3 regions of the Aerococcus viridans genome follow, and region 3 is predicted to be linked to each of the others. Evidence: riboswitches for the same ligand, from Rfam matches in the RefSeq annotation. Region 3 holds a riboswitch; each other region holds the start of a gene.
The links. Region 3 has a riboswitch for thiamine pyrophosphate ahead of thiT (energy-coupled thiamine transporter ThiT). Riboswitches for the same ligand answer to the same signal wherever they lie in the genome.
Positions count from the first base shown of each region.

Region 1: it holds a riboswitch for thiamine pyrophosphate, as region 3 does, so the genes downstream of both, AWM76_RS04935 (YkoF family thiamine/hydroxymethylpyrimidine-binding protein) here and thiT (energy-coupled thiamine transporter ThiT) in region 3, are expected to answer to the same signal.
Region 2: it holds a riboswitch for thiamine pyrophosphate, as region 3 does, so the genes downstream of both, thiM (hydroxyethylthiazole kinase) here and thiT (energy-coupled thiamine transporter ThiT) in region 3, are expected to answer to the same signal.

Region 1 covers NZ_CP014164.1:1,024,034-1,027,312, forward strand. The annotation lists one part of gene AWM76_RS10380 (IS3 family transposase) at 1-28, opposite strand, end outside; gene AWM76_RS11215 (CPBP family intramembrane glutamic endopeptidase) at 386-919, shown strand; gene AWM76_RS11220 (DUF6448 family protein) at 1,114-1,338, shown strand; TPP riboswitch at 1,547-1,650, shown strand; gene AWM76_RS04935 (YkoF family thiamine/hydroxymethylpyrimidine-binding protein) at 1,693-2,325, shown strand; gene AWM76_RS04940 (ECF transporter S component) at 2,322-2,909, shown strand; gene AWM76_RS04945 (ABC transporter ATP-binding protein) at 2,893-3,279, shown strand, end outside.
Region 2 covers NZ_CP014164.1:482,191-485,469, forward strand. The annotation lists gene AWM76_RS02305 (hypothetical protein) at 1-128, opposite strand, end outside; partial or broken gene AWM76_RS10340 (transposase) at 110-232, shown strand; gene AWM76_RS02310 (YkvA family protein) at 426-713, opposite strand; gene AWM76_RS02315 (GNAT family N-acetyltransferase) at 788-1,285, opposite strand; TPP riboswitch at 1,519-1,609, shown strand; gene thiM (hydroxyethylthiazole kinase) at 1,794-2,633, shown strand; gene thiE (thiamine phosphate synthase) at 2,633-3,259, shown strand; gene thiD (bifunctional hydroxymethylpyrimidine kinase/phosphomethylpyrimidine kinase) at 3,260-3,279, shown strand, end outside.
Region 3 covers NZ_CP014164.1:1,649,016-1,652,294, reverse strand. The annotation lists gene AWM76_RS07815 (transposase) at 1-463, opposite strand, end outside; gene AWM76_RS11010 (helix-turn-helix domain-containing protein) at 379-714, opposite strand; gene tnpA (IS200/IS605 family transposase) at 815-1,237, shown strand; TPP riboswitch at 1,352-1,448, shown strand; gene thiT (energy-coupled thiamine transporter ThiT) at 1,596-2,159, shown strand; gene AWM76_RS07800 (50S ribosomal protein L25) at 2,331-2,966, opposite strand; gene thrC (threonine synthase) at 3,241-3,279, shown strand, end outside.

The DNA.
Region 1 (3,279 bases), 620 kb from region 3:
AACTGCGTCTCTTTCTGCGCGTTGACATGATAGATTCCTCCAGTGTGTTTCTTTTAGTATACACACCTTATCTTTTCTGTCCAACTCAGTGTAACCTATCCAAATTAAAGGAGAGATTTGAAAAGGGCGGCAAGATGTTTGAGCAGAAAAAGGAAGGTTAGGTAGTCAGCCCTTGCGTCTTTGAATGGGTTAGATTTTAAAAATGGGTGGTAGGGTGCTGGATAATTTTTGAATAGGTTGGTCTTGAGTAAGGGGAGATAGAAAGTAAAACAAGGGGAAGGGTTAGGGGGTAGCGAGTGAATGTTTTTTTGCTGACATTGCATGGAACAGACGAGGCCTATAGTCAGATCTTCCAGCCGCTCTTGAAGTGGCAGCTTCCACTCAAGTGGTATGTTGCCAGCCTCTTTCTTGTGCTTTTGCTGGCATTTCCCTCTATCCGTCAAGACGGGGGCCTAGCCCAAGCATTGAGCTCTCGACCAATAGGAGGAGCTGGCTGCTTTCCTTTGCCACCTACGTCGTTGCGGCTATCCCGGTGGAGGAAGTAGCCAGGCGGGGGTTCGCGCTCCTGCACCTGCAGAAGCGCTATAGCGCCTTTGTCGCGAGCATGATCATCGGTGTCCTCTGGGCAGTCTGGCATGCTCCGCTCCTGTTTAATTTGGACAATGTCATGTCCACGTATCCGCTGCTGCCTTGGTTTGTCGACGCGATGATGGACTCAGTTATTTATGTTTGGCTCTACAATTCCATAAAGGGGAGCGTCTTTCTCTTGGTTCTTTACCATGCCTTGTCTAATACTTTGGGAGGTTTCGCGGGCTGGTCCACTGCTACTGCGAGCATCGTAATCGCCGCCCTCCTGCTCCTTATCTACAAACCGGCCACCATCTCGGCGAATAGCCGAAAGTATAGCCTTTCGGATTAGAAAAACTACTATAAAAGCAATAACTTGATATTCTTCAATTTTTTTCCTCCTTCTTTTCTTATGATAGAACCATCAATTGATGATTAAAAAAAGAAAGAGGAATTGAATATGAGAAAGAACATAATGATGACAACAGGAGCCGTCTTGGCAGCCACAGGGGCACTGTTCCTAAATCCCCTGACGGCCAGCGCCCACTGCGAAACGATGGACGGACCAGTGATTGGCGATGCGCAAAAGCGCTCGCGGAGGAAAACTCTAGCTACATCGCGAAATGGGTATTGCCTGAACGGGAAGAAGACATTGAGGGTATCTTTGCTCAGGTGATGGAAGTGAGAGATGATAGCCCTGAGGCTCAGAAATTAGCCGATCAGTATCTCTTCGAGAATCTGGTCCGTATCCATTCAGAAATTTTTATCTAGCAGCCACCGAGGGTTCCAACTGGCCGAAGGCAAGCTGGAAGAAATGTTGCATGCCATGGCTATTGGCTAAAGAATGTTCTGCAGTCAGGAAGTCCATTTACACAGAATTATTGACACTCCCCTCGTTTTTCAATTCTAAAATAATAAAAAATGTTTAGTTTGCTATCGATTTTCTTTTCTAGTATACTGAATTAACAAAATTAAATAGTTATTTAATCCGGAGAGCCTTTTAAAGGAGGCTGAGAGTGCTAGAAGCAGATTCGTGAACCTGATCAACTTTATTGTTGCGTAGGAAGATTGTAATTTTTACTATACTCTTTTTCTGGATTATTAACTGGAAAAGGAGTTTTTATTTTGTCAAAAAAAGAATATGTCTCGTATGGTAGTTGTGCAGTAGGCGTTCCTGGTTCAAAAGAAGGAATTGCCGGAATTAGATTCAACTTAGCACCAATGTCTGATGACTTTGTGGATATTATCCTATCTTCACTTGAAAATGTAGATACTTCAATGGTGTGGAGTGAAACTGATCCCACTTCAACGGTTTATCGTGGTAGAGAATCGGCTGTATTTGACAGCGTTCGAGCAGTATTTTCTCAAGCATATCATGATGATGTACATATGAGTATTCATATGACTATCTCGAAAGGTTGCCCAGGAGATCACGATGCAGACTACACGCTTGATTATGATGATAAGCGTATAAATAACCGCAACAGCCGCGAAATATCATTCCCCGTTGTTGGTAAGTTTTCGCTGTATCCAATGGGCTCTGATAACTATATGTCACTTATTGAAGAGGTTGTTAACAATGGGATTGACCGAGGTGTTTTTGCTGGAAGTGGACATTACACGACTTACTTACAAGGTGATGTACATGATGTCTTTGATTATTTAGAATATGTTGCAGAAAGGGCTGGCAAAGATGTTAGTCATTATATCATAGAAGCTTCTTTACTCTGTAACTTACCGGAAGGTGAATCATTATGAATAAAGAACCACTGAAATTAAGAGACTTTATTTTTATCGGATTAATCTCTGTCGCATTTGGAATTGTTTATTTAATTGCATTATATTTAGGAGCTGCTTTAACAACTGCCCTTACTCCAGTAGGTATTGGTATTTTAGGATATGAACCTTTTTATGGTATTTGGTTTATGGCACCTGTTGTTGCTCTTTATGTTCTTAGACGGCCAAGCGTTGGTATTATTACTGAAATATTTGCCGCTGTCATAGAAGTTGTTTTAGGAAATGTTTTTGGTCCAATTGTTATAGTAAGTGCCTTTATCCAAGGTTTAGGTGTTGAATTGCCTTATATGTTTACGAAGTATCGTCGCTATAACATGAGAAATTCAATGGTAGGTGCCGTTTTGGCTACAATTTTCAGTTTTATCTGGACTGCATTCAGAAACGATTATGCTTCACTTGAAATTTCTATTGTTATAGCTATCTTTGTTATTCGTTTAATAAGTTCACTTATTTTTACTGGATTTATTGCACATAAACTTTGTATTGCTTTAGACAACACTGGACTATTGAAATCTTATGGTGTCAGTCATGAAAAAGATAAATAATCACGGACTTGTTGTTGAACAATTAGAATTCTATCTAGAAAATAGCGTACAATTTTCAAATATGAGTTTTTCAATCAATCCTGGAGAAATTGTGCTCCTAGCGGGTGCAAGTGGATCAGGAAAAAGCACACTAGCAGGTGTTCTAACAGGATACTATCCTGAAAATGGCGGGACATTAAATTCCGGCACAATTTCTGTTTCGGGACAAGACATCTTATCTATGGACAATCAGGAATCTATGGAGTATATATCTGCATCATTTCAGAATGCCCGACTAGCATTTGCTATGGAAAATCTCTATCAAGAATTAATTTTTTGCTTAGAGAACAAAGGTTTTGATCCTTCATTAATGGATGAAATGGTTAAAGAA
Region 2 (3,279 bases), 1.0 Mb from region 3:
TTCAATTGATCAGACATTTTTCTATCAAGGTAATAAGGGAAATCATCAGCTGAACCGATATTATTGCCGATGTAATAGGCACCACAACTTAGACCAACAGCGTTAAAGGGGTGGCCATTTATGGACACCTAGTTATTTCATGGCAACAGTAGGCAGTATGTCTAAAGAAACGGTCAAAAAGTATATAGAAAATCGATTAACGGAATACAATGACGGTCGCCCTAGAACTTGATTCATCCATGTAATGAATTACACGGTTTTCTCAAGGGGCGACTTTAAATAAAAATGTTATAGATCTAACACAACCACCAACGACTTAGTGCATACTAGCTTGTTGGTGGTTTTTATTTTGCCATAACCAATAAAAATAAGCCGTGATTCCCGGGGTAGTGGGTTTCACGGCTTTTAGGGGTAGGTATTTTAATCTAGTTGATCACTTTGTTTGGATCAAAGTCGGTGTGTGTATTGGCTGTTTGCGTAGCCTGTTTTTCGTTGTAGTTATCTAATAAGGACATGGCAATCGTCGTCAAGACACCAATTACAGCTGCATCATCCACAAATCCCAAAGGACCGAAGATATCTGGTAAGACATCAGCTGGGAAGACGGTATAAGCGAGTGCTAATCCAGTAATCGCCTTGATGTAGGTAGGTGTTTCCTTATTAAATAAGGCTTTGGCGAACTTGCTCAAGGTCATTTTTGATGTTTGTTTCATTGCGCACATCATCCTTTCTCCTGTCTATATATTAATGGGAAAAAGGGGTAGATGTATCCGTCCTAAGACCTAATTTAGGCACTTAACTTCGTTAAATCTAGGAACATAATTTGCATGTCTACATAACGACCGTCTTTCACTTGGAAACCGCCTGGAATCGTACCCACAATTTCAAAGCCAAATTTCTCGTAAGTATGGATAGCAGCCTTGTTTTCGGCCACAACCGCATTAAACTGAATTCCTCTAAAACCGCGTGCTTTAGCCGTTTCAATGGATTTTGCTACCAAGTCATTGATTAAACCTTGACCCCGGAAGGCTTTATTCACTGCGTAAGTCCCGTTGGCTACGTGACTTGCCCGACCTTCATTATTTGCTTTAATTAGGTAGTAGCCAGCAATCTGATCATCTACCAACAAGACGTTAACTTGGTCATAAGCAGCCAGTTTCTTCTCAAAGGCGGCGCTTGAATAGAGGTCTAAACCAGGGAAGGCGACACCGTCCACCAAAATATCGTTCCATATTTCTCTAAGAACTTCCGTGTCGACTTGTGTGTAATTTTTAAAAGTTTCCATACTTTTAGGCCTCCTATGAATTTGTATCGCATTCCCTTATTATACCCATACCAATCATATGCTTACAATAGTCCGTAAAAAATAGCATTCTTTAGAAAGACGATATGCCATCTATGGTTATGGTAGGTAAAGCATAAGACCGAAGGCTTAACTTTTTTAACTATTGTTCAAAAGTACCTCAAATTGAAAGGGTTGACATTCCTTTAAAAGATTGTTTGAATAGAGTTAATTCATAGAGACATTTGGGGTGCTGTGACAGCTGAGAATATACCCATGGAACCTGATACAGTTAATACTGGCGAAGGAAAATGTAGTAAATATTGTCAAAAATATGATTCATTTGGCTTTTTGCCTTGCTATCATTCATTTGGACGACTATTTCCCCCTTTTGTCGAATACTGACAGGAAAGGGGGCTTTTTTGTTTTCCAAAAGATAACTAGATAATTGAACACCGATGATATTTCACCATAATGATTTAAAAGATGCGATATTGAAAGGATTTAAAAGATGACAATCGATTTATATACATTAAAAGCTTTACCAACTTACGATAACCCCTTCCCATTAGCTAAAAGTCCGCTAATCCAGTGCTTGACCAATACTGTGACGGTGGAATCAGTGGCCAACGCCTTACTATATGTGGGGGCGGCACCAGTCATGGCAGACCAGGCGGATGAGATGGAAGTTTTCTTCAACCAAAACGACGGGGCCTTGATCAATATTGGGAGTTTATCGCCTGAAAAAATCCGCAACATTTTATTGGCTGCTAGAACAGCTGACGAAACAGACACGCCTTTCGTGCTGGATTTAGTAGGGGTTTCAGCCAGTCCCTTGCGTAACGACTTAGCCCAAGAAATCAGTGCATCCACACCCGATGTCATCAAGGGAAACTTATCTGAAATGCGGACCTTCTGTGGTTTAGGATCAACAGGACGAGGCGTTGATGCAGGGGCCGATGATCAAAGCGAGGCAGCCTTAGTAGAACTAGGCCAAGCCATGCAAGAATGGGTGTCAGACCATGCCGGCACAACGCTACTAGCAACGGGACCAGTAGACGTGGTCGCTGACGCATCAGGCATTTACTACTTGAAAAATGGCGTAGACAATCTTGGTCGCTTTACTGGGACAGGAGACATTGTCGGTGCCTTGACCACAGCCTTATTAGGAGCAGGTCAACCCGTCCTAGACGCGGTGATTTTAGCAGTATCTTACTTCAATTTATGTGGTGAAAAAGCAGACGCAACAACAAGAGGCCTAGCCGATTTTAGACAAGCAACATTGAATAACCTATCCCTATTGTTACAAGACGATGAATGGTTAACAGGTATCAAGGGAGGCCAACTATAATGGATTACAGTTTATACCTAGTCACAGCGGGTTTTGATTACCAAGAAGACGCCTTTTTACAAGTGGTTGAAGACGCGGTCAAGGCGGGGGTTACTTTGGTTCAATTCCGGGACAAAACGGCAACCAGCCGCGATGCTTACGCCTTAGCCCAAAAATTGAAAGCCATCACTGACCGATATGATGTGCCTTTGATCATCAACGACCGAGTGGACTTAGCGCTAGCGGTGGACGCAGCGGGTGTCCATATTGGCGACGACGAATTGCCGGTTGACGTGGTTCGGAAACTCATCGGGCCAGACAAAATTTTAGGGGTCTCAACCAAAACCTTAGCGCGGGCAGAAGAAGCCTACCAACAAGGGGCGGACTATTTGGGTGTCGGGGCCATCTTCCCAACAACCACTAAGGATTCTAGCCTAGTGACAGTAGAAACTTTACAGACGATCACCAGCCAAGTAGCCATCCCTGTTGTCGCAATTGGCGGCATCCACCTGGACAATATCAAAACATTATCCGGAAGTGGGATTGCGGGCATTTCGGTGGTTTCTGAAATTATGTTGGCAGATTCGGTGACACAACGCGTAAGGGACTTAAAAGCTGAAGTAGCAGATATGTTGGAGGTGGACTAAATGGTAAATTCAACACCACA
Region 3 (3,279 bases):
CATCCACTAAATCCACACCGTTCTTTTTGGCTTGTAAACGTCTACGGGCCATTCGCTTTTCCCAATAATGTAATTGCTTCTTATAAGACAAATGTAGTCGCTGACTTTGATATTTTTGACCATCAGACGTAATAGCTAAATCACTTACACCTAAATCGACACCGACTACATTTCCTGTTTTGGGCATTGCTTGATTATCGCTTGTGACCAAAATGGAGATATAGTAGTCGCCACTAGGTGTATATTTAACGGTGACAGATTTTATGCGTTCATTCTCAATATGAAGCACACTTGACTTACATTTTATCCAACCTAATTTGGGTAATTTGATATACCGCTGATTATCATTAAAACGAATGTTGTTGCCACGTATGGTACTTAAATACGACTGTCTGGTGTTCTTCTTTGATTTGAATTTTGGGTATTTTGAATAATCTTTAAAAAACGAACAAAAGTTTCGGATAAGCGTTTAACACTACATTGAACAGCTACGCTATCAACTTCACGCAACCAGGGATATTCCTTCTTCATTTGTGGAATAAGAGAGGATAACGCATTATAAGATAGCATTTGAAGGTCAGGATTGTTTTCGTACCGCGCATTCAACATGGCCAACATTTCGTTCCAGATGAATCGGGTATGACCAAAGGTCATATGAATTAACTGACGCTGTTTTTCGTTAGGATAGATTTTACACTCAATTCCTTGATACATGTTTTCACCCCCTTGCGTTTATAGATATATTATACCATACGTATGACACTTGTTTATAGCGATAAAAATTACTATAATTTAGTTGAATAGGTGTTTACATATGATTGTGAAAACAAGGACAAATTTCTATGATTTTAATTTCCATTTGGTTTGGGTAACAAAGTATCGTAAGGAAATATTTACAACCATTGAAAAACAAAACGCCATGCAAGATATGTTGACGCATATTTGTGATGAACACGATATTGTCATCCAATCTCTCCAAGTTATGCCTGACCATATCCATATGTTGATTTCGTTCAACCCTAAACATGCCGCAAGTAGTATCGTCAAAACACTTAAAGGGAAATCTGCACGTCTATGGTTTAAAGCTTATCCAGAAACAAAAGCAATGTTATGGGGTGGCCATTTATGGACACCTAGTTATTTCATGGCAACCGTAGGTAGTATGTCTAAAGAAACTGTTAAAGAATATATAGAAAATCAATTAACGGAATACAATGACGGTCGCCCTAGAACTTGATTCATCCATGTAATGAATTACACGGATTTCTCAAGGGGCGACTTTAAATAAAATGTTTGGGTTACCACTTGCTAAAGGTGCAAGAAAAGCATATACTAAAAGAAATAATATACTTGTATGCACTAGGGGAGCTTTTGCTGAGATGTTTAAAAACAGACCCTCATAACTTGATCCGGTTTATACTGGCGTAAGGAAGTGTTCAATAGCCATTTGTTGGTGAATGATTTAATGCGTTAAATCGTTGAATACATTGAGAGGTCGTGTTTGTCACAATTGTGATAGATGCGATTTTTTTATTAACTTTGTTGATATTTCAAAATAGCTTGCATTGTGCCTACAAAAGAATGGAGAAGAAGAAATGAGATCAGTTAAGTTAAATGAAAATATCGAGGCCGCTATTGCAGCAGTAATTGCTTTTATAGTATCGATGATACCGATTGACATTGGCCCAAGTTTTGGAGTACAAATATCACTAGCCATTATTTATATTGTAGCGTTTAGAAGAGGGATTCGTGCTGGTTTACTGTCAGGATTCTTGTTAGGACTGATTAAATTTATTTCTGGATTTGCCAGTATTTTAACACCAGTACAAGGTATTATAGAATATATATTTGCCTTTGCCTTAGCTGGATTAGCGGGTATTTTTGCCCTACAAATCCAAGAAGCAGCAAAGAACAATCATGAAAAAAATCTTTTCCTATATGTTGGATTGGCTACTTTCATCGCCATATTTGCAGAATACTTTGTTCATTTTCTAGCCGGTGTAGCCTTTTGGGGGCAATACGCACCAGAAGGAATGAGCCCATGGGTGTACTCAGCTATCATGAACGGCATGTCGGGACTTGCGACATGGGGCGCATGCTATGCCATCTCTTATCTACTAATCAAAACTAATAAGAAAATTATCCTAGTTGAAAAATAAATACCCGCGAGCAAAACAGGGCAGTGACGTAGCAATCATGCCCTGTTTTTTGATGCATGTAGTTATTTGTTAAAATAAAAGCCAAAGGTTTTCTAATTTTTAAAGAAAACAAAAAACCAGAGTGAAATAAATCACTCCGGTTCTTATGTAATGAAAGGAATTGAAAAAATATTAGTTTTCAGTATCTTCTACAATTTTGCCTTCTTTTTCATCGATTAATTCTGGTTCTGCAACCTCTGCATCTGGGTCAACTGCTTCTGGCTCTTCAACTGGCGCAGAAATAGCTACAACAACCTCTTCAGCATCTGTTACTAATTCAATATCGCTAGCAAGTTTTAAGTCACCAGCAGTTACTGAGTCACCAATAGCTAAGCCTGTAACGTCTACTTCAACTGAATCTGGCGCAGTTGCTGGGTCAGCAACAACGTTAATTTCAAGTGTTGTAGTAGAAGCTACACCTTCTTTATCTGCTAAAGCATCTTCGTTAACAATAACGATAGATAATGGCATTTCAAGTTTTTGACCTTTTTTAATCGCTTGTAAAGAAATGTTGTAGATAGTTGGTTTCAACGCTGATTGTGAAATTTCACGTACGTAAACTGTATGTGTTTTACCGTCTAACTCTAAATCAAATACTGAGTTAAGACCTAATTCACGACGAATTTGTTCTACATCAGAAACTGACAATGAGATGTTAATTGGATCTAAGTCACTAGCGTACACAACGCCCGGAACTAAGTCTTCTTTACGTAATTGTTTAGCTGCTGAAGTACCAGCACCATCACGTTTTTGAGCTGTAAATTTCATTCGAATACCTCCTGAGTATATACGTTTGTATTTACGTTTCCTACAATTTAAAAATTTAGGAACACAATTAATGTTAACACATATGAGTAATAAAATCTATTTTAAGCTATAAACATGCAATAATTCATATGGATTTTCTAATAGAGAATTATGAGAAAAAGTAGCCTACACTGCTATAAATGTGCCTTCTATGGTAAAATAAAACAAATATAAAGAGTGACTGACATAGATAAAATGATCAACAAGGTAATAGGAGTCGCTTAGGAGGATTAAGATGCAATTTAAAAGTACACGTAACCAGGATAATATCGTG